2 regions of the Candidatus Merdisoma sp. JLR.KK006 genome follow, and region 1 is predicted to be linked to the other one. Evidence: predicted binding sites of a transcription regulator. Region 1 holds the regulator's gene; the other holds the start of a gene.

The links. The regulator HrcA, encoded in region 1, represses chaperone genes, less so after heat shock. The targets are predictions, from matches to a motif close to TGTTAGCACTCNNNNNNNNNGAGTGCTAACA.
Region 2: VSQ61_RS00455 (co-chaperone GroES) is a predicted target of HrcA. The motif match lies at 2,623-2,653, and genes of this name have one in related genera.

The regions. Positions count from the first base shown of each region.
Region 1 is NZ_JAYMNS010000003.1:35,666-47,829, reverse strand. It holds gene clpB (ATP-dependent chaperone ClpB) at 1-1,169, opposite strand, end outside; gene hrcA (heat-inducible transcriptional repressor HrcA) at 1,579-2,613, shown strand; gene grpE (nucleotide exchange factor GrpE) at 2,650-3,291, shown strand; gene dnaK (molecular chaperone DnaK) at 3,434-5,293, shown strand; gene VSQ61_RS03380 (hypothetical protein) at 5,580-5,702, shown strand; gene dnaJ (molecular chaperone DnaJ) at 5,674-6,837, shown strand; gene VSQ61_RS03370 (hypothetical protein) at 7,057-7,824, opposite strand; gene VSQ61_RS03365 (hypothetical protein) at 8,089-8,259, opposite strand; gene nifJ (pyruvate:ferredoxin (flavodoxin) oxidoreductase) at 8,913-12,164, shown strand, end outside.
Region 2 is NZ_JAYMNS010000001.1:92,203-104,366, reverse strand. It holds gene topA (type I DNA topoisomerase) at 1-1,172, shown strand, start outside; gene codY (GTP-sensing pleiotropic transcriptional regulator CodY) at 1,343-2,116, shown strand; gene VSQ61_RS00455 (co-chaperone GroES) at 2,692-2,976, shown strand; gene groL (chaperonin GroEL) at 3,075-4,697, shown strand; gene guaB (IMP dehydrogenase) at 5,148-6,605, shown strand; gene VSQ61_RS00440 (DNA cytosine methyltransferase) at 7,204-8,253, shown strand; gene VSQ61_RS00435 (McrB family protein) at 8,258-10,285, shown strand; gene VSQ61_RS00430 (LlaJI family restriction endonuclease) at 10,282-11,727, shown strand; gene VSQ61_RS00425 (restriction endonuclease PLD domain-containing protein) at 11,752-12,164, shown strand, end outside.

The DNA.
Region 1 (12,164 bases):
ATGGCCTTGTCCGGGAGGAAACGATCGGAGATATAGCGGTTGGACAGGGTGGCTGCGGATACCAGGGCCGCATCGGTAATCTTAACTCCGTGAAAGACCTCATAGCGCTCCTTTAATCCTCTTAAGATAGAAATGGTATCCTCCACCGTAGGTTCGTCCACCATAACCGGCTGGAACCGCCGTTCCAGAGCTGCATCCTTTTCAATATACTGGCGGTATTCGTCCAGGGTTGTGGCTCCGATACAGTGGAGCTCTCCTCTGGCAAGCATGGGCTTTAGCATATTGCCTGCATCCATGGCACCGTCGGTTTTTCCGGCCCCTACAATCAAATGAAGCTCGTCAATAAAGAGAATAATCTGTCCGTCGCTTTTACGGACCTCGTCAAGAACGGCTTTCAGACGTTCCTCAAATTCTCCCCGGTATTTGGCTCCGGCCACCAGAGCGCCCATATCCAGAGCAAAAAGCTTCTTATCCTTTAATCCCTCCGGTACATCTCCCCGAACAATCCGCTGGGCAAGTCCCTCAATGGCGGCAGTCTTACCCACGCCGGGTTCTCCGATAAGAACCGGATTGTTTTTCGTCTTTCTGGACAAAATACGGATAATATTACGGATCTCCGCATCCCGGCCAATGACCGGATCAAGCTTCTGCTCCCTGGCACGCTCCACCAAATCGGAGCCATATTTATTTAAAGTGTCATAGGTGGCCTCCGGGTTGTCACTGGTGACACGCTGATTGCCACGGACAGTAGACAGAGCCTGCAAAAAGCGGTCTCTGGTAATCCCGTATTCTTTGAAAATCTCTTTTATGGAAGGACTGGGATTGCCAAGCAGGGCAAGAAACAGATGCTCCACGGAAACATATTCGTCTCCCATCTGTTTTGCCTCGTCCTCGGCGCTTATGAGTACCTTATTTAAATGCTGCCCCACATAGGGCTGACCGCCGGACACCTTTACACGCTTGTTTAAAGCCTGTTCTACCCGATTTACAAAATACTCCGTCTGAATCTCCATCTTGGAAATCAGCTTTAAGATGAGACTGTCCTCCTGACGGAGCAGGCTCATAAGCAGGTGCTCCTGCTCTAATTCCTGATTGCCGTATTCATAGGCAGTCTTTTCCAGGTCATTCACAGCCTGTATGGATTTTTGTGTGAATTTGTTAATGTTCATAATCTGCCTCCTATTTAAAATCACTGCGTGATGGCACTAAAGGGTAAAGTCGCTTCGGTGCACCCATAATGAGAGGAACTTTCATTCGAAAGGGCACTCATGAAAGTTCCTCTCGTGCACCTTTGCGACTTTACCAGTACCGCTGCAATTAAAAAGCCCCATATCCCATGCTTATGCATGTGATACAGGGCCTTGTTCACTTGTTTACACCTAGTATATATCACTCCGCCGGGAAAAATGCAATAGTTTTTTTCTAAAAAAATTCTAAAGATCCTGGTGCAAAGGGGATTATTTCTAAAAAAATCATAAACCGACTTGACAAAAAGAAAGCATAGTGATATTTTTATGTTAGCACTCAAAAGGGCCGAGTGCTAATAGCAAGAAAAACAACCATAAAAGAGGTGAGGAAGTGGAACTGGATGAGAGAAAACTGAAAATCCTGCAGGCAATCATCCGCAATTATATGGAAACAGGAGAGCCCGTAGGCTCCAGAACCATTTCCAAGTATTCGGATTTGAACTTAAGCTCCGCAACCATCCGTAATGAAATGTCGGACTTAGAGGAGATGGGCTACATCCTGCAGCCTCATACTTCAGCCGGAAGGATTCCGTCGGACAAAGGCTATCGTCTCTATGTAGATCGCATGATGGAAGAAAAGGATCAGGAGGTCAATGAGCTGAAAGAGCTGATGATTGAACGGACCGATAAGATGGAACGGGTGCTTAAGCAGGTGGTGAAAGTTCTGGCGGCCAATACTAATTATGCAACCATGGTATCGGCACCTACTTATCATCAGAAGAAGCTGAAGTTCATCCAGCTTTCCAAGGTAAGCTCCACACAGATTCTTACTGTCATTATGATGGACGGGAATCTGGTGCGGAACAAGGTGATTCCCGTAACGGAGGAGCTTGACCAGGAGACGGTGCTCAAGCTGAATATCCTGTTAAACAGTGTTCTGAACGGGCTGGCCATTGAGGAAATTAATCTGGCCATGATTAAGAGCTTAAAGGAGCAGGCAGGAGCTCACAGTGAGCTGGTAGCTGATGTGATTGATGCGGTGGCTGAGGTGATTCATTCGGAAGAAGAGGTAGAGATTTATACCTCCGGAACCACCAACATTTTCCGTTATCCGGAGTTGTCCGAGAATGGAAAGGCCAGTGAGATTTTAAGCACCTTTGAGGAAAAGCAGGAGCTGACCGATCTGGTAAACCGGACCTTGGAGGGCGGTACGGGCCAGGGCATACAGGTGTATATCGGGCAGGAGCTTCCGGTGCAGGCCATGAAGGACTGCAGTGTGGTGACAGCCACCTACGAACTGGGAGACGGACTGCGGGGCACCATTGGTATCATAGGGCCGAAGCGAATGGACTATGAAAATGTGGTGAATACCTTAAAAACCCTCACGGAACAGTTGGATGAGATATATAACAGAAAGCAGGAATAAGGAAACGGAAAGGGGTAAAGACCCGTGGAAAAGGAAATGAATCAGGAAGAGATGACAAAGGAGGAAGAACTCCAAAAGGAAGCTGCCGGTGCTGAACAGGAGCAGGAATTGGAACAGCAGGAAGCAGGGGAACCAGAAGAACCGGCGGAAGAAAAAGAAACAGAAGCCGGTGAGGAAGCCTCTGAGGAGCCCAAGGAGAAAAAGGAAAAATCCTTTTTAGGAAAAAAGAAAAAGAAAAAGGACCCCAGGGACGAAAAGATAGATGAGCTAGAGGACCGGGTAAGGCGCCAGATGGCGGAGTTTGACAACTTCCGCAAGCGCACGGAGAAAGAGAAGTCTCATATGTACGAGGTTGGAGCCAGGGATGTGATTGAGAAGATTCTCCCGGTGGTCGATAACTTCGAGAGAGGCATAGCAGCCGTTCCGGAAGAAGAGCGAACCAATCCTGTGATTGAGGGAATGGATAAGATTTACAAGCAGCTTATGACAGTGCTGACAGATTTAGGTGTGGCGCCCATAGAAGCCGCCGGCCGGGAATTTGATCCCAATCTTCACAATGCGGTGATGCACATAGAGGACGAAGAGCTGGGAGAAAATATTGTAGCGGAAGAGTTTCAGAAAGGTTATACCTACAAAGAAAGCGTTATTCGTCACAGCATGGTGAAAGTAGCGAACTGATGCGCAAGGTGAATTGACCGTAGGTCAAGAGAAGGTCCCTTGGGGGAAAGCTCGCACATGAAGGAAAGCAAGGCTTTCCTAAGTTTCACTGCGAAATAAATATATTAACAACTAACTAACAATAAATGAGGAGGTCTCTATTATGAGCAAAATTATTGGAATCGACTTAGGAACAACAAATAGCTGTGTAGCAGTTATGGAGGGCGGAAAACCAGTGGTAATCGCCAATACAGAGGGAGCAAGAACCACACCGTCCGTAGTGGCATTCACAAAGACCGGAGAGCGTCTGGTAGGTGAGCCCGCAAAGCGTCAGGCAGTAACCAACTCCGAAAAAACCATTTCTTCTATTAAGAGAGATATGGGTACGGATCACAGAGTAACAATTGATGACAAAAAGTACTCTCCCCAGGAGATTTCCGCTATGATTCTTCAGAAGCTGAAAGCAGATGCGGAGAACTATCTGGGCGAGAAAGTAACCGAAGCCGTTATCACCGTTCCGGCCTACTTCAATGATGCTCAGAGACAGGCTACCAAAGATGCAGGTAAGATTGCCGGCCTGGATGTAAAGCGTATCATCAACGAGCCTACGGCCGCAGCACTGGCTTACGGTCTGGACAATGAAAAAGAGCAGAAAATCATGGTATACGACTTAGGCGGCGGTACTTTCGATGTGTCCATCATTGAGATTGGCGACGGCGTTATCGAGGTTTTGGCAACAGCCGGTGACAACCGTCTGGGCGGCGATGATTTCGACCAGAAGATTACTGACTATATGCTGGCAGAGTTCAAGCGCACCGAGGGTGTGGATCTCTCCGGTGACAAGATGGCGCTCCAGAGACTGAAAGAGGCGGCAGAGAAAGCGAAGAAAGAGCTTTCCAGCGCAACTACCACCAATATCAACCTGCCTTTCATCACAGCCACCTCCGAGGGACCCAAGCATTTTGACATGAACCTTACAAGAGCAAAATTCGACGAGCTGACCCATGACCTGGTTGAGCGCACCGCAAATCCTGTTCAGGCAGCTTTAAAGGATGCAGGCATTACGGCGTCTGAGCTTGGAAAGGTGCTGTTAGTAGGCGGTTCCACCCGTGTTCCGGCCGTACAGGATAAGGTAAAACAGCTGACAGGACATGAGCCCAGCAAATCACTGAATCCGGATGAGTGTGTGGCTCTCGGTGCTTCCATCCAGGGCGGCAAGCTGGCCGGCGATGCAGGCGCAGGCGATATCCTGCTTTTGGATGTAACCCCATTGTCTCTGTCCATCGAGACTCAGGGAGGTATTGCAACCCGTCTTATTGAGCGTAATACAACCATCCCCACCAAGAAAAGCCAGATCTTCTCCACAGCAGCAGATAATCAGACAGCCGTGGATATTAACGTAGTACAGGGCGAGCGCCAGTTTGCAAGAGACAACAAGTCCTTAGGACAGTTCCGTCTGGACGGAATTCCTCCTGCAAGACGTGGAATGCCCCAGATTGAGGTAACCTTTGACATTGACGCCAACGGTATCGTAAATGTTTCCGCAAAGGATCTGGGAACCGGCAAGGAACAGCACATTACTATCACTGCAGGCTCCAACATGTCCGACAGCGACATTGAGAAAGCCGTAAAGGAAGCGGCGGAATTTGAAGCACAGGATAAGAAGCGCAAAGAGGGCATTGATGCCAGAAATGACGCAGATGCCATGGTATTCCAGACCGAGAAGGCCCTGGAGGAAGTGGGAGAGCAGATTGATGTTGCTGACAAGTCCGCAGTAGAGGCAGAGCTTACTTCTCTGAAAGCGGTTCTGGAGAGAACCAAGGATCAGCAGGAGCTTTCCGATTCCGAGCTGGATGAGCTGAAATCCGGCAAGGAGAAGCTGATGAATGCGGCCCAGAAGGTATTCGAGAAAGTATACGCCCAGGCACAGGCAGCCCAGGGCCAGGCAGGACCAGGTCCGGAAATGGGCGCAGGTGCAGGACCGGCCGACGACGTGGTTGACGGAGATTATCGAGAGGTATAAAGTAAGAAAGCCGGACCGGTTTGGACTGGTAAAGCTAAATCGCTGCAGAAGGCTGTAAAACAGATTCCAAGGAAAGTGAACAAACGATCTGTCCGCTTTCCTTGGAATTTGGCTGTATTTATCTGATTGAACTATAATTGTCTTACAATGAAAGATCCTTTTCTGCGTAGCAGAAAGCTAAGTTCAGGGATGCACCATGCACCACTGCCGACTTTCATTTATGGTGGTGCGCCAATGGGATGCATGTGGGTTTATTATAATGGCTGACAGTTTAATGGCAGGAGAAATGAAGAAGTATTCAAAAAGGGGAAATAAAGATTTGGAAATAATTTTCCGAATCAACCTGGATGACGCAGCAGGTGCGTCAGATGGAGGAAAGAATGGCAGAACAGAAAAGAGACTATTATGAGGTCCTGGGCATAGACAAGAATGCGGATGATGCCGCAATTAAGAAAGCGTACCGCCAGCTGGCAAAAAAATATCATCCGGATATGAATCCCGGAGATCAGGAAGCGGAGAAAAAGTTCAAGGAGGCATCCGAGGCTTACGCAGTATTGAGCGATCCGGACAAACGCCGTCAGTACGATCAGTTTGGCCATGCGGCCTTTGAGGGCGGCGCCGGCGGAGGCGGCTTTGGCGGTTTTGATTTTACCGGCGCAGATATGGGAGATATCTTTGGGGATATTTTCGGCGATCTGTTTGGCGGCGGCCGCAGCCGGAGGGCTAACAATGGACCTATGCAGGGAGCGAACATAAGGGCACAGATTCGCGTCACCTTTGGGGAGGCCGTATTTGGCTGTGACAAGGAGATTGAACTTACGCTGAAAGACGAGTGCGATAAGTGTCATGGTACGGGAGCAAAGCCGGGCACCTCTCCCATTACCTGTTCCAAGTGCGGAGGAAAGGGCCAGGTAGTTTATACCCAGCAGTCTCTCTTTGGCATGGTACAGAATGTGCGCACTTGTCCCGATTGTAACGGAACGGGTAAGGTAATTAAGGAAAAATGTCCGGACTGCTATGGAACCGGCTATATCTCAAATAAGAAGAAGATTGCCGTGACCGTACCGGCAGGAATTGACAACGGACAGAGCATTCGTATCCGGGGCAAGGGAGAACCGGGCGTGAACGGCGGTCCCAGAGGAGATCTTCTGGTGGAGGTACTGGTAAGCAGACATCCCATTTTCCAGAGGCAGGATACAAATATCTATTCTACAGCGCCTATCAGCTTTGTAACGGCTGCTTTGGGAGGCACTGTGCGGATTAAGACTGTGGACGGCGAGGTAGAGTATGATGTAAAGGCCGGAACACAGACGGATACCCGTGTGCGCTTAAAGGGCAAGGGAGTGCCGTCCCTGCGGAATAAGAATGTGCGTGGGGATCATTATGTAACCTTGGTAGTTCAGGTTCCCACGGATTTAAGCAAGGATGCCAAGGAAGCTCTGCGTGCTTATGATGATGCCGTAAATGGCGTGTCCAATTCCGGAAAAAGCGGAAAAGGAAAGAAACGGTTTATGGACAAGGTGAAGGAAGCCTTGGATGAATGAAGTGTGATAAAGATTTCAAAGATAAATTTGGCGCTGCGGAAGTAAGAAATACATTATCCGCAGCGCCAAACTGTATCATGAAACTGTAATTCATGAACACCATTATATCCTATCAAATATGTAGCAGATTTTTTTACTAATATTATACATAAACAAGTAAAGTCTGCCCTTCCAAGTGACAGGTGTTAGGGTGTACCCGCAGGGTATGAAATGCCAGACTTAAGCGGTTGCAGTTCTTACCTCCAAAGCGGTAAGGCGTTTTTCAAAGTTATCCATAGCACGGAGCAGGATATTAATGGTTTCTGCTTCATTTTTTGTGATTCGATAGATATCTTTTAGCCCCTCGAGCTGATGCTCAATTTTGTCAAAACGTTTTTCATTCTTTTTATCGTAACGATCCATTTCATCAAATAGCATGGATTCTGATTTGTAAATCATTTTTTTCATTTGTTTAGTCATGCGGGTCTCAGACTCCTGAATAGACTTTTGAATCAGTCCGGTCGTGCGGGTCTCAGACTCCTGAACAGATTTTTGAATCAGTCCGGTCATGCGGGCCTCAGACTCCTGAATAGATTTTTGAATCAGTCCGGTCGTGCGGGTCTCAGACTCCTGAATAGATTTTTGAATCAGTCCGGTCGTGCGGGTCTCAGACTCCTGAACAGATTTTTGAATCAGCCCGGTCATACGGGTCTCAGACTCCTGGATCAGCCCGGTCATACGGGTCTCAGACTCCTGGATCAGTCCGGTCATGCGGGTTTCAGACTCCTGGATCAGCCCGGTCACGCAGGTTTCAGACTCCTGGATCAGCCCGGTCACGCAGGTTTCAGACTCCTGAATCAGCCCGGTCATGCGGGTTTCAGACTCCTGAATCAGCCCAGTCATGTGGGTCTCGGAACCCTGAATCAGCCCGGCCATACGGACCTCGGATTCCCGAATAGCATGTTCCACTATTTCGGCAATAGCCGAAAGATCATTTGAATCTAACAAGATTATCCTCCTTTCACTTCCAAAATGGAAAAGTATAATCGAAACAGCATCTTTTGAAAAGGTATTTTTAAGTATAATAGATCCCGCTTTAAAATACCAGTCCATTAAAAAAAACCTTTTACAATTGTCAAATTAATTTTACCAGTACCTTTTCCAAAAGAATGGTTTAGAAGAAAGATATCCCGCTACATGAAATAAACAGGAATGAATCGGTTGCGTTAAAGAAAATAGCAGAAGGAAAAGATATAAAAGGTATGTGATTTCTTACATACGGTTGATAAATTCTTCTACGGACCGCACTTGTCGGGCCAAAAGGAACCAGCGATCCAGCTGAAAAAAGCTTGTTTGGTGCAGAATCTGTTCCTGGATTCCGAGAGGAACCTTTCCATGATCGGACAATGTTTCCAGAATGCAGCCTGCTTTGCCCTTTGCCATACCCTGTTCCCAGAAAAAAATAGATTTTGGAGAAAAGGAAGGCTGTTTGTATAAATCGTGATTTGTTTCCAAAAAAATCTCCTTTCTGTCTGTAAAAGGGATATGCGGCGAATTGCCAGATAATAAGAAGCTGTTACAAAAGCAGTATAACAAATGAAAATTGTAAAATCAAGGATAATTAAGGAAATGTATTACTTTGTATAAAAATGTCGGCATAAAAGTATTGGCTTGTATAAGAATCAAATATTTTTCAAATGATATTAAAAGATTTAAACAGAGGAATGATAACTTCAAAATGAAAAAAATTGCGTAAACCAGGGTTACTGTTCAGACCCAGCCAATCACTCCGCTGATTGGCTGGGAGCCAGCACAGTTATGGGGCCAGAGGGACTGCCCCTCGCTGAAAGCGACTTAAAATGGGCAGTCCCTGTTACAATTCGCACCCCTATAAACTAAAAACTTTATAAAATCTGACATAGGGTGTGAATTGTAACAAACCAGGAGTTTTGTACAGCAAAAAATACAACATTGAAATGGACAATTTAAGGGGGATATGTTAGAATAATTTACATATGGAATGCTTTGGAAGTATCCCTAGCGCCCGCTTGGGAAAGTCTTACCAGGGCATAACAATTTAAGGAGGAAAAGACAAAATGGCGAGAAAAATGAAGACCATGGATGGTAATCATGCGGCGGCTCATGTATCCTATGCATATTCAGATGTTGCTGCAATCTATCCTATCACACCGTCATCCGTTATGGCTGAGGCTACGGATGAGTGGGCAACACAGGGAAGAACCAATATCTTTGGACAAACCGTACAGGTAACGGAGATGCAGTCTGAGGCAGGTGCGGCAGGTGCTGTACACGGTTCTCTGGCAGCAGGTGCTCTTACTACCACCTTTACTGCTTCCCAGGGTCTGCTGCTTATGATTCCCAACCTGTATAAGGTGGCCGGCGAGCAGCTTCCCGGTGTATTCAATGTTTCCGCACGTGCTCTTGCAAGCCATGCATTATCTATTTTTGGAGATCACTCTGATGTCTATGCATGTCGTCAGACCGGTGCGGCTATGCTCTGTGAGTCCAGCGTGCAGGAGGTTATGGACTTAACGCCTGTTGCTCACTGTGCAGGAATTAAGGGTAAGATTCCGTTCATTAACTTCTTTGACGGTTTCCGGACTTCTCATGAGATCCAGAAGATTGAGACATGGGATTATGAAGATCTGAAGGATATGGTTGATATGGATGCTATTGACGCATTCCGTAAAAATGCTCTGAATCCCAACCATCCCTGCCAGAGAGGTTCCGCTCAGAACCCGGATATTTTCTTCCAGGCAAGAGAGGCATGCAACCCCTACTACGATGCACTGCCTGCAATCGTTCAGGAGTACATGGACAAGGTAAATGCAAAGATTGGAACAGACTACAAGCTGTTTAATTACTATGGTGCAGCGGATGCGGAGCATGTGATCGTGGCTATGGGTTCCGTATGCGATACCATTGAAGAGACTATTGACTATCTGGTAGCAGCAGGCGAGAAAGTTGGCGTTGTAAAGGTACGTCTGTACCGTCCGTTCAGCGCAGAGGCACTGGTAGCTGCTATTCCGGACAGCGTTAAGAAGATTACGGTTCTTGACAGAACCAAGGAGCCCGGAGCTCTGGGTGAGCCCCTCTACCTGGATGTAGTTGCAGCTCTCAAGGGTACAAAGTTCAACGACACACCGATCTTTACCGGCCGTTACGGACTTGGATCCAAGGACACTACACCGGCTCAGATCGTAGCCGTATACAAGAATGCAGACAAGCAGAAGTTCACCATTGGTATCGTAGATGATGTAACCAATCTGTCCCTTGATCCGGGTGCGCCTCTGGTAACTACTCCGGAAGGAACCATCAACTGCAAGTTCTGGGGTCTTGGCGCTGACGGTACGGTTGGTGCAAATAAGAACTCCATCAAGATCATCGGTGACAACACAGACATGTATGCACAGGCTTACTTTGACTATGATTCCAAGAAGTCCGGCGGCGTAACCATGTCTCATCTGCGTTTTGGTAAGAGCCCCATTAAGTCTACCTACCTGATTCACAAGGCAAACTTTGTAGCCTGCCACAATCCTTCCTATGTACGCAAGTACAATATGGTACAGGAGCTGGTAGACGGAGGAACTTTCCTTTTGAACTGCCCCTGGGATATGGATGGCATTGAGAAGCATCTTCCCGGACAGGTAAAGAGCTTTATTGCAAATCACAATATTAAGTTCTATGTAATTGACGGTATTAAGATTGGTAAAGAGATCGGACTTGGCGGACGTATCAACACCGTGCTTCAGTCCGCATTCTTCAAGCTGGCTAACATCATTCCTGAGGAGCAGGCTATCGATCTGATGAAGGCTGCAGCAAAGGCAACCTACGGACGTAAGGGTGATGCTATCGTTCAGATGAACTATGACGCCATTGATGCAGGCGCAAAGCAGATCGTAGAGATTCAGGTTCCCGAGAGCTGGAAGAGCGCAGCAGACGAGGGACTGACTACTACCCATGCAGAGGGCGGAAGAGCGGACGTAGTAAGCTTTGTTAATGATATTCAGGCAAAGGTAAATGCTCAGGAGGGTAATTCCTTACCCGTATCCGCATTTAAGGATTATGTGGACGGCACCACTCCCAGCGGTTCCTCGGCTTATGAGAAGCGTGGCATTGCCGTAGATATTCCTGTATGGCAGCCGGAGAACTGTATCCAGTGTAACAGATGTTCCTATGTCTGCCCACATGCAGTTATCCGTCCTATCGCTATGACTGCAGAGGAAGCAGCAGCGGCACCGGAAGGAACCAAGATGCTGGATATGACCGGAATGCCGGAGTACAAGTTCGTAATGGCTATCTCCGCACTTGACTGTACAGGCTGCGGCTCCTGTGCAAATGTCTGCCCGGGCAAGAAGGGGGCAAAGGCACTTGTTATGGAGAACATGGAAGCCAACATCGAGTCCCAGAAGGTATTCGATTACGGCGTAACCCTGCCGGAGAAAGCAGATGTTATCGCTAAGTTTAAGGAAGCTACCGTAAAGGGCAGCCAGTTCAAGACACCGCTCCTTGAGTTCTCCGGAGCATGCGCAGGCTGTGGTGAGACACCTTACGCTAAGCTGATTACGCAGCTGTTCGGTGACAGAATGTATATTGCAAATGCAACAGGATGTTCCTCTATCTGGGGCAACTCCTCACCCTCCACACCTTACACTGTAAATCAGAAGGGTCAGGGTCCTGCATGGTCCAACTCCCTGTTTGAGGATGCGGCAGAGTTCGGTTATGGTATGAGTCTGGCTCAGCGTGCCGTAAGAGGCGGTCTGAAAGCAAAGGTTGAGGCTCTGATGGTCAAGGCTGGAGACGATGTAAAGGCAGCAGCACAGGAGTGGCTTGATACCTATAATGTAGGAGCAGCCAACGGAGCAGCTACCGATAAGCTGGTTGCGGCTTTAGAGGCATGCGGATGCGACGAGGGCAAAGAGATCCTTAAGGATAAGGATTTCCTGGCTAAGAAGTCTCAGTGGATCTTCGGCGGTGACGGCTGGGCATACGATATTGGTTTCGGCGGCGTTGACCATGTACTGGCAAGCGGACAGGATGTAAATGTAATGGTATTCGATACCGAGGTTTACTCCAATACAGGCGGACAGTCCTCCAAGGCTACTCCTACCGGTGCTATTGCACAGTTTGCAGCAGGCGGTAAGGATGTGAAGAAGAAGGATCTGGCTTCCATCGCTATGAGCTATGGTTATGTATACGTTGCACAGATTGCTATGGGTGCTGACTTTAATCAGTGTGTAAAGGCAATCGCAGAGGCAGAAGCATATCCGGGACCGTCCCTTATCATTGCTTACGCTCCCTGTATCAACCATGGTATTAAGAAGGGC
Region 2 (12,164 bases), on a different contig from region 1:
CGGATTCCACCCGAATCTCCGAGGAAGCTCAGAAAAATGCCAGGGCCTATATTACGGAGCAGTATGGAGAAAACTATACTTCTGCCGGCAATTTGGCAAAAAAGAGCGGCAAAAAGATTCAGGATGCCCATGAAGGCATACGGCCCACGGATATCTCCCGTACTCCGGCTGCCTTGAAGGAATCTCTTACCCGGGATCAGTTCCGGCTGTATCAGCTGATTTGGAAACGGTTTATGGCCAGCCAGATGGCGGACGCCGTCTATGAGACCTCATCTGCAAAGATTGACGGAGGAGATTATCGCTTTACACTGTCAGCTTCCCGCCTGTCTTTTGACGGATTTATGTCCGTATATGTTCAGGAAGATGAGAAGGAAGAAAGCGGGCAGCTTTTAAAGGGGCTTTCCAAGGATATGACGCTGGAGCTGAAAGCCCTGGACAGCCAGCAGCATTTTACACAGCCGCCGGCACACTATACGGAAGCAGCGCTGGTAAAGACCATGGAGGAATTGGGAATCGGGCGTCCCAGTACTTATGCGCCTACCATTACGACTATTATAGCACGGCGCTATGTTTCCAGAGAGAATCGGAATCTGTATCTCACCGAGCTTGGCGAGGTGGTAAATCATATGATGAAGACAGCCTTCCCGACGATTGTGGAATCGGATTTTACTGCCAATATGGAAGGACTTCTGGATTGTGTGGAGGAAGGAACCGTCAACTGGAAGACTGTAGTGGAGAACTTTTATCCGGATCTGGAGGAAGCGGTTAAGACGGCGGAGAAGGAGCTTGAGGAAGTCAAGATTGAGGATGAAGTAACGGATGTGGTCTGTGATCTCTGCGGCCGCAATATGGTAATTAAATACGGTCCTCACGGGCGGTTCCTAGCCTGTCCCGGATTTCCGGATTGCCGGAACACAAAGCCCTATTTGGAGAAAATCGGGGTTTCCTGTCCAAAATGCGGTGCGGAGGTAGTTCTGCGCAAGACCAAGAAGGGACGGAAGTATTTTGGCTGTGAAAACAATCCGGACTGTGATTTTATGTCCTGGCAGAAGCCCTCAAAGGAGAAATGCCCCAAGTGCGGCAGCTATATGGTAGAAAAAGGGCATAATCTGGTGTGTGCCGGCGAAGGCTGCGGATATCGGGAGACGAGGGAAAGAAATAATGGAGAATAAGGGATAAAAGTTGCTATAGCTACCGTACCTGTCTGTTTTAAATAAGTGATTAAGTAGAAACTGTAAAAAAAATTTCAAAATTTTGCAAAAAAATAATTGAAAAGTTTGACAACTTATGCTAGTATCACAGCATGATGTTCGGTTAGGCTTCTACAAAAGGAGGGGTGCGGGTGAGCGTACAATTATTAGATAAGACAAGAAAAATTAACAAATTACTTCACAATAACAATTCCAGTAAGGTTGTATTTAATGATATCTGCCAGGTTCTCACGGATATTTTGAAATCAAATATTCTGGTGCTCAGCAGAAAGGGAAAGGTTCTTGGAGTCAGTCGCTGTGAGGGTGTAGAGGAGATTCGGGAGTTGATTTCCGGAGAGGTGGGAGATCACATTGATGAGGCGCTGAATGAGCGGCTTCTGGGGATTCTCTCTACCAAGGAGAATGTGAATCTGCAGACGCTGGGCTTTGTGTCTGACAATGTACAGGATTATCAGGCGATCATCACACCCATTGATATTGCGGGAGAGCGGTTGGGAACACTTTTCTTATATAAGTACAGGGAACAGTATGATATTGATGATATTATCTTAAGTGAGTATGGCACTACGGTGGTTGGCCTGGAGATGATGCGTTCTGTGAATGAGGAGACGGAGGAAGAGAAGCGTAAGATTCAGATTGTGAAGTCTGCGATTGGTACGCTGTCTTTCTCGGAACTGGAGGCTATTACGCATATTTTTGCGGAGCTTAAGGGGAATGAAGGGATTCTGGTGGCCAGCAGGATTGCGGATAGCGTGGGGATTACACGGTCTGTGATTGTGAATGCGCTTCGGAAGTTTGAGAGTGCAGGGGTGATTGAGTCCCGGTCTTCGGGCATGAAGGGGACGTATATTAAAGTGGTGAATGATGTGGTGTTTGAGGAGTTGGAGAAGCTTAAAAAGGCTTGATGGAGGTACGAAGGCTGAATGGGAAGTGGGATTTCTGTTCAGCTTTTTTTGTGTGGGGATGGACGGGTGCGCCGTAAAACAGGTCCGCAGCCATTTTCATATCCTGTGTTCGGACGGTTTGCGTACATGCTGCATGCTCTGAGCGGACATTACTTTGGACGTTTTTGAGGGCTTTTGGGTATCTTGAGTAATGTTCGCCCAGATCATACAGCGTGTACGCAAACAGCCGGACACCTGATATCGAAAAAGTCTGCGGACCTGTTTTTCGGCACACCCTGTTTATGGGCGGAATGTGGAAGGTGAATAGTGAGGGTATTGATTTAAGTTGGAAAAGCTCATTTTTATGACGTTGAATTTAATCGTATTTTTTGTGTGTAAGGTGGTGGGGTTTGGGTGGTTTGGTTTGATTGGGGAGATGGTTGGGGTTTGATGAAAAAATAAAAAAAGAATAAATTTTTGAAAATGTGTTGACAAATAAAATTGAAAGCATTAATATAATATCCGTAAGTTAGCACTCGATGTTGGTGAGTGCTAATAATAAAAATGCATAGTATAAAGCTTAAGGAGGAATAGAAATGAAATTAGTACCATTGGGTGACAGAGTTGTACTGAAACAGTTTGAAGCGGAAGAGACTACGGCTTCCGGAATTATTTTGGCCAGCAAGTCTCAGGAGAAGCCACAGCAGGCGGAGGTTATCGCAGTAGGACCTGGCGGAATGGTTGACGGGAAAGAAGTGACCATGCATGTGAAAGAGGGCGATAAGGTTATCTATTCCAAGTATGCAGGCAATGAGGTTAAGCTTGGGGATGAAGAGTATATTATTGTAAAGCAGAATGATATTCTGGCAATTGTTGAATAGCAGCTTTATAGGGCAAAATGGCCTGCAGAGTTTATAGAGTAAAGGTTTTGACCTGACATTATAATATTTGAGTTTAAAAAGACTGGAGGAGTTTTAAAATGGCAAAGGAAATTAAGTACGGTGTGGAGGCTAGAACCGCACTGGAGGAAGGCGTTAATAAGCTGGCGAATACCGTAAGGGTGACTTTGGGACCTAAGGGAAGAAATGTAGTGCTTGACAAGCAGTACGGCGCTCCGCTGATTACCAATGACGGTGTTACCATTGCTAAGGAGATCGAGCTGGAGGATGCTTTTGAGAATATGGGCGCTCAGCTTGTAAAAGAGGTTGCTACTAAGACTAATGATGTGGCCGGTGACGGTACCACGACTGCAACGGTTCTGGCACAGGCTATGATTCATGAGGGCATGAAGAACCTGGCAGCAGGCGCTAATCCCATTGTTCTTAGAAAGGGTATGAAGAAAGCTACGGATGCGGCAGTAGAGGCTATTGCAGGCATGAGCAGCAAGGTAAACGGCAAGCATCAGATTGCAAGAGTAGCGGCTGTTTCTTCCGGAGACGATGAAGTGGGAAATATGGTAGCGGATGCTATGGAGAAGGTTTCCAAGGATGGCGTTATCACCATCGAGGAATCCAAGACCATGAAGACAGAGCTGGATCTGGTAGAAGGTATGCAGTTTGACCGTGGATATATTTCCGCATATATGGCAACGGATATGGAGAAGATGGAGGCAAATCTTGATGATCCCTACATTCTGATCACAGATAAGAAGATTGCCAATATTCAGGAGATTCTGCCTCTTCTGGAGCAGATTGTACAGACCGGCCGCAAGCTTCTGATTATTGCAGAGGATATTGAGGGTGAGGCCCTGACTACCCTGGTAATGAATAAGCTGCGTGGAACCTTTACGGTAGTAGGCGTTAAGGCTCCGGGATACGGCGACAGAAGAAAAGAGATGCTTCGTGACATCGCAATTCTGACCGGCGGACAGGTGATTTCCGAGGAGCTGGGCCTTGAGCTTAAAGAAGCTACTCTGGATATGCTGGGAACTGCTAAGTCTGTTAAGGTACAGAAAGAGAATACCATCATTGCGGACGGCGCCGGAGATAAGGCTGAGATTGACCAGAGAATCGGACAGATTCGTGCGCAGATTGAGGAGACTACCTCTGACTTTGACCGTGAGAAGCTGCAGGAGAGACTTGCTAAGCTGGCCGGCGGTGTGGCAGTTATCCGTGTAGGCGCTGCAACTGAGACTGAGATGAAGGAAGCTAAGCTTCGTATGGAGGATGCCCTGGCAGCTACAAGAGCAGCCGTAGAGGAAGGTATCATTGCAGGCGGCGGTTCCGCATATATCCATGCTACCAAAGAGGTTGCAAAGCTGCTTGATTCTACTGAGGGCGATGAGAAAACCGGTGTAAAGGTTATCCTGAAGGCTCTGGAGTCTCCGCTGTTCCACATTGCGGCAAATGCAGGACTGGAGGGCGCAGTTATCATCAACAAGGTGAAAGAGTGCGATCCGGGTGTAGGCTTTGATGTTCTCCGTGAGGATTATGTGGATATGGTAAAAGAAGGTATTCTGGATCCGGCCAAGGTTACAAGAAGTGCCCTGCAGAATGCTACCAGTGTAGCTTCTACTTTCCTGACCACAGAGAGCTGTGTGGCAAATATCAAGGAGGAAACTCCCGCAATGCCCGCAGGCGGCGGAATGGGCGGCATGATGTAAGTCAAGGTGCGATAAGATAAACTTAACTTTGTACCGTTGCTTGCAGGAATCCGATTGTTTAAACATGTAATTTTAAATATGGAAAGAGATGTTATCCTTAAAAAGGTAATGTCTCTTTCTTTTTTCAAATTTTATCCTCTGTGACGGGATTTTATAAATAGATGAGAAAATTTAGAAAATTATGATCCGTATTTTGTATGGAAGTGTAATGACAGACTATCAGAAGATGAAAGATGAAGTTGTTTTAGCAATTTAATCGAATAAAGCAGAAGTCCCCTGGAAAAAGACAAATGTACGCATAAAACATACATTTTCAAAAAGTATTTCCAGAGTTCTTTTTTTGCAGTTTTTTTGTCAGAAATTGTATTGACAACAAGTCCCCTTTTCGCTAAGATAGAAAATTAATAATAACTGATGTGTATCTTAATTAACGTGAGAGGAGAGAATGAAATGGGTAAAATTATTGGTGAGAGCATTACTTTTGACGATGTGCTGTTGGTGCCGTCCTACTCGGAAGTGATTCCCAATGAGGTTGATTTGTCAACTAATTTAACAAAGACCGTGCGGCTGAACATTCCGATGATGAGCGCCAGCATGGATACGGTTACGGAGCACCGCATGGCCATTGCCATGGCAAGACAGGGCGGTATTGGTATTATTCATAAAAACATGTCTATCGAGGCACAGGCCGAAGAGGTAGACAAAGTAAAGCGTTCTGAAAATGGCGTTATCACAGACCCATTCTATCTTTCTCCTGAACATACCTTAGCGGAAGCCAATGAGCTGATGGGAAAGTTCCGGATTTCCGGCGTTCCCATTACCGAGGGCAGAAAGCTGGTTGGTATCATTACAAATCGAGACTTGAAATTCGAAACAGACTTCACCAAGAAAATCAAGGAATCCATGACCTCCGAGAATCTGATTACGGCAAAAGAGGGCATTACTCTGGAGGAAGCCAAAAAGGTTCTGGCAAAGGCAAGAAAAGAAAAGCTGCCCATTGTAGATGATGAGGGGAACTTAAAAGGCCTGATTACCATAAAGGATATTGAGAAGCAGATCAAGTATCCCATGTCTGCCAAGGACGAGAAAGGCCGTCTGCTTTGCGGAGCCGGCGTAGGGATTACCAGCAATGTGCTGGAGCGTGTGGATGCTCTGGTGAAAGCCCAGGTGGACGTGATTGTGCTGGATTCCTCCCACGGTCATTCCGCAAATGTAATCCGCTGTCTGAAAATGATCAAGGCAGCATATCCGGATCTCCCGGTAATTGCAGGAAATATTGCTACAGGACAGGCTGCCAGAGATTTGATTGAGGCAGGCGCCGATGCGGTTAAGGTTGGTATCGGACCAGGTTCTATCTGTACGACCCGTGTGGTATCCGGAATCGGTGTTCCCCAGGTGTCTGCGATTATGGACTGCTATGAGGTGGCGAAGGAATACGGCATTCCGGTGATTGCCGACGGCGGCATCAAGTATTCCGGCGACATTACCAAGTCTATTGCGGCAGGCGCCAATGTCTGCATGATGGGAAGTATCTTTGCGGGCTGTGACGAGGCTCCCGGCGAGTTCGAACTGTTCCAGGGCAGAAAGTATAAGGTTTACCGGGGCATGGGCTCTATCTCCGCCATGGAGAACGGAAGCAGGGATCGTTACTTCCAGGAGGGAGCAAAGAAGCTGGTTCCCGAGGGCGTGGAGGGCCGTGTGGCTTACAAGGGCACGGTGGAGGATACCATCTTCCAGCTTCTTGGAGGCCTGCGCTCCGGTATGGGCTTATGCGGAACGCCGAATATTGAGGCGCTGAAAGAGAACGGAAAGTTTATCAAGATTTCCGCCGCTTCTCTGAAAGAAAGCCATCCCCATGATATTCATATTACAAAAGAGGCGCCTAATTACAGTACGGATGCTTTATAAAATTTGGTGAAACTGACTTGTAATTATACAGTTGCACTTAACATAAAAGCAGATAAACAAAGGCCGACAGTAAAGGAAAAATGCTGTCGGCCCTTTTGAATTTTAAAATAGCTATTTTGAGATTATGAGCTTATTAGAAATACAATTATAAATATAGTAATAGGAATATACCAGATCATCTAAATTTATATAAATTATATTAAATCACAGAACAAATGATAGCTTTTCAGAATGAAATAGGATACAATAAGGATCGTATTTTATTTTTGAAGGCAACAAGCATGTCCACCTGACATATGGAAACAAATATGGTTGATTTGGCAGAAAAATAGTACAGTTTGGAAGAAACAGCGGAGTATCAATTTGCAAGTCAGGGGATACTGATATAATCTTAAAAGCCGCTGAGGTGATTGCGTTCCGTGATGTGATGAACTTGGTGTTAGCGATCATATTAAAACTGGAACGATAACATAGAAATAAGCGAAGAGCGAAAGATGTATATTAGCAATGCTTAGACTTAATATGAACTTATTAGTTTTACGAACACGTGTAACAAATTTGTTGTATGTTATTATAACATTTGCAGGAGGAGATTAATATGAGCGATATTATATTTACTCTCGGGGAATTATTCTGCGGTCCAGGCGGGCTTGCCTGGGGTGCGATGAATGCGGATGTCCCCGGAATGAAAATTATCCATGCATGGGCAAATGATTATGATGAAAGCACATGCCAGACATACACGCATAATATCTGCCCGGATAATCCCAATAGTGTATACTGCGAAGACGTACATATACTGGATCTTGCGAAGCTGGGAGACATAGACGCATTGGCTTTTGGCTTTCCGTGCAATGATTTTTCAGTTGTTGGAGAACAATTGGGATTTAAAGGAAAATTTGGACCACTATATAGTTACGGGATCAATGCATTGAATATGTATCACCCGAAATGGTTTTTAGCAGAGAACGTAGGCGGCATCAAATCGGCGAACGAAGGAACGGCGTTCAAACGCATTCTTGCTGATATGACAAATGCCGGATATAGACTTGTTCCTAATCTTTATCGTTTTGAAGAATATGGTATTCCACAGGCCCGGCATAGAATGATTATTATTGGTATTCGAAACGACTTGCCATATGAGTTTAAGGTGCCATCCCCTAACGGTTACGAACCGATGACTTGCCGTAGTGCGATTGAAATTCCTCCGATACCCGCAGATGCTCCAAATAATGAGCACACTAGGCAATCTCCGCAAGTTGTGGAACGCTTAAAATACATTAAACCAGGTCAAAATGCGTTCACGGCGGATCTCCCTCCGGAACTGCGGCTGAATGTGAAAGGTGCAAAAATTAGTCAGATTTACAAACGGCTTGATCCGAATAAACCTTCATATACGATTACTGGTTCAGGCGGCGGCGGCACACATGTATATCACTGGTCAGAAAATAGAGCGCTTACAAATAGAGAGCGTGCACGCCTGCAGACTTTTCCGGATGACTTTGTGTTTGAAGGGAGTAAGGAGGAGGTTCGTAAACAGATAGGCATGGCAGTTCCCGCACGCGGGGCAAAAATTATTTTTGAAGCAGTGTTGAAGACGTTTGCCAGAATTCCCTACGACAGTGTCGATGCAAGTATAAAGGAGTAAAAAGATGGTTCAAGAGATAAATGTTAATGAACTCAGTGATTCGGAGAAGCAAGCTCTCGTTTGTATGTATTATGCAAGACTGCCAAAGACAGATGCCCGTTATAAAAACAGAATGGACGATTGGTCCGTACTCGAAAAAAGATTCGGAATCAAGAAAACAACATATAAATATGCCAAGGATTCGTTTGATTATTATTTCCCGGATAATGGACGGAGAGGATGGAGTGACGAGCGTCCCTTGAGCAGACGTGGTGAGTCTTTTCAGGAAGTATATGACTCATATAAGGACTATCCGGTGGATGTATTAGAAAAAGCGACAGTAGAAATCATTGCTGAATGTAAACAAGAAGAGAACAGCTTTGTATCAATGAAGTGTGGTTTCCCGCAAACAGTTCACAACATCTTAAACGGCGAAAAAAACATAACAGTGGATGGTGTTTATACTTTAAAAGAAGAACTGACTAATGGAAAAAAGGTATTTGTTACTTTGGGCGGTGATGTTGGAAAATCCGAAGTGGACTGGAAACCGGGATTTAAGGGTGTTGCTCATGTTACTAAAGAACCTTATGATTTTGGTTACAATGGTAAAGGAAAATATTTTAAGTTTGATATAGAAATAGATTGCGTATTTAAGAAAGCATTCAAACGAGAGGATTTTTTAAATTATATAGATGCCTATGATGCACCATATATAGGGCCGGAGCTTTCACGAGACCCGTCACAGGCTCTTAGTACTCTTGATATAGTTAAGGCAGTTGCGGTCATAAGAGCCGTCTTAGATGAGTATCCCTATCTGCTTGAAAATTTTAAAAGAATATTTCCGCAGGATTTTATGGATAGGGTTCTTGGTGCCGTAACTGTTATGATACCGGCTTCTGTAAAATTTGGAGAAAATAAATCTGATGCCGTAAATTCAATTTATGAAGATATGGAAATGGAGGAAGATGCGCCTGAGGAGGAAGACATGGATTATAAACCTTACATAGAACCTGAATATTATACTGGCTGCAGTTGCAAAAACAGGGATACCGGAGAAGAATATGCACATAATCGAATTGTCTTCGGTGCACCAGGAACAGGAAAAAGTTATAGATTGAATTGTGAACGGGCGGACCTAATAGAAAATGGCGGCGGATATGAAAGAGTAACATTTCATCCAGATTATTCCTATGCACATTTTGTGGGAACGTATAAGCCGGTTCCTTCAAAAGCTGGGATATCTTATGAATTTGTGCCGGGTCCTTTTATGAGAACGTATGTAAGAGCCATAGAAAATGGGCGTTCAGAGAATAAAGAAGATGTTAAACCATATTTACTTCTTATAGAAGAAATTAATCGTGCAAATGTAGCTGCAGTATTCGGGGAGGTTTTTCAGCTTTTAGATCGCGATGAAAGAAATGTAAGCCAATATCCGGTAAAGCCGTCCGAGGATATTAAAGCGTACTTGGCGAAAGAACTGGGCGGACAATCAAGCGATTATGAAGAGCTGCGACTACCAGACAACATGTACATCTGGGCAACGATGAATAGTGCTGATCAGGGAGTATTTCCTATGGATACCGCCTTTAAACGACGGTGGGATTTTGCGTATATTGGAATAGATGATAATGACGAAGGCATTAGGGGAAAGACAGTCATTCTTGGGAGGAAAGTTGTTCAGAAAGTTGAATGGAATAAGCTGAGAAAAGCGATTAACAAATTCTTAGCCAAACAGAAAATAAATGAGGACAAACAACTTGGTCCGTATTTTATCTCTAAGAACATTGTTATTCCGCAAAATGGAGACGAAATCGACCGTAACAAATTTATTGAGACTTTTAAGAATAAGGTGATTATGTATCTCTTTGAAGATGCGGCCAGACAAAAGAGAGCATCTTTATTTGAGGGTTGTTTCCAGAAGAGCAGTCGTTATTCCGAAATCTGCCATGAGTTTGATGAAAAAGGTTTGGGAATTTTTAATCGTGATATCCAAATCGATACTAAGCCTGAGGATCTCCCGGCCGCAGGCATTTTGGAGGAGACGATAGAATGATTTCCAAGTATGTCCGGGAGCAGAAGAGGTATACACAGGAAGAGCTCTTAAACATATTTGAATGTGCAGAAGCGGATGTAATACTTCTAATCCGAAAACTCAAAGAATATGGGGTTTTGAAAGCAGTTAAGGCATCCGACCGTCAATGCGAGATGTCAGATCTCGTAGATGTGGATATTGAAGTCGCAGACGTTGAAATTGGTGAAAATGAATTCCTTTATGTTTTTACCTTTGTTGGTGTGATTGTTATTGCGGGGTGTGTGCTGAAATGCTATCCCAAATATCTTTTCAGTGCAGATGAGCCCAAAAAAGAACTGCAGCAGATTTTGAAAGTGCTTGAAAAGTATAATTCTAAAGAGCAGATTATCCGGATGCTGAATGACAGTAGTGAAAGCCAGACATTTAACCTGCTTGCCGTTCTCCTTTTCCTGCTGCAGGATTATTATGAAAATGGCACATATAACAACACCGAAGAGATTATTGAGAGCAATGGTTCCGGCGAAATATTGTGGGACAAGACAATCAATGAGACCTTTACACTACTCTTTCATAACCGGCCCTACTACATTGACCTGCAGACAAGAAGACGCATAAATGACGACTATGATTACTTCAAACGGCTGCACGAATGTATATTAACAAAAGCCGCCAGGGAACTGCGGTCTGCCGATCTTCTTGACATGTTCGGAATTGCAGAAGTAAATTTGTCAGACGAGAATCTGGATGATTTTGGGGATGAGGAATATATATTGTACCAGTTGGAAAAAGAACTCAATTCGCAGTTCTACACCCGTAAACAACAGGTACTCAAAACAATGTATGCTTATATAGCCCATAGCAGCAGTTTATATGATATTGACTGTCTTTCCATATATGGCACAAACAATTTCAACCTTGTATGGGAAGCAGTTTGCGCCGACATCCTTGATAACAAACTTGATGCCTGTCTGGGAACGCTGAAGTTGCCTATAGCATTGCAGCCGCAGTATAACAGCAGGAAGAGACTAATTGATTTGATAGAAAAACCGCTGTGGACGGCTGCAGGCAAAACTGCAAATGATACGCTGACTCCTGATTTGATTACTATAGAAAAAGTCGGGCGGGATTACTGGTTTATCGTTTTTGATGCAAAATACTATAATGCTTGTTTAGAACCGGAGGCTGCACCTAAGGGGCAGCCCGGAATAGAATCCATCACGAAGCAGTATCTATATCAACTGGCTTACCAGCAATTCATTGCTGACCATGCATTCTCGGCAGTGAAAAATTGCTTCATTATGCCAACGGAAAGTGAAACGGTTATTGACAAGGGAGAGGTATCATTGCAGATGCTGTCTGTTCTTGGCCTGCAGAATATTAAGGTTCGTTTTCTTCCGGCAGCACTTGCGTATGATTATTATATAAGCGGAAGAAAAATCAATATAGATGTTCTCAAATTGTAATTGAGTTTGAATGAGATTAAATTAATGATTGATACTTTTGACATTATGGAGATAAATAAACGAGGTTTTTTGACGGAGGCGTTTGAGGAACCGGTATTATATGCGCCTGCCAGGACTGACTTGATAGCCGGACAATGTACCAAATTGGAAATCATTACTGCTTTCACAGACTGTGAACGCATATCAACGCATATGATAGGACTCTCCGAAGGAATGAGCAATAACCGTTTTGTGAAGCCGCTTTCAGTGGAAATTATTCTTGGTATGACAAAATCCAGTCTGTCAAAGAAAAAGCATGAAGATATATGCAGGCTGGTTCAACAAATCAATGAAAACAGTATGATGCCAAATCTGTCATGCAGATATATTTGTTCCGGACGCGAAGTTCATTCTAAAATATATTTATGGTCCAGACCGGATGAGCATATTGATTATGT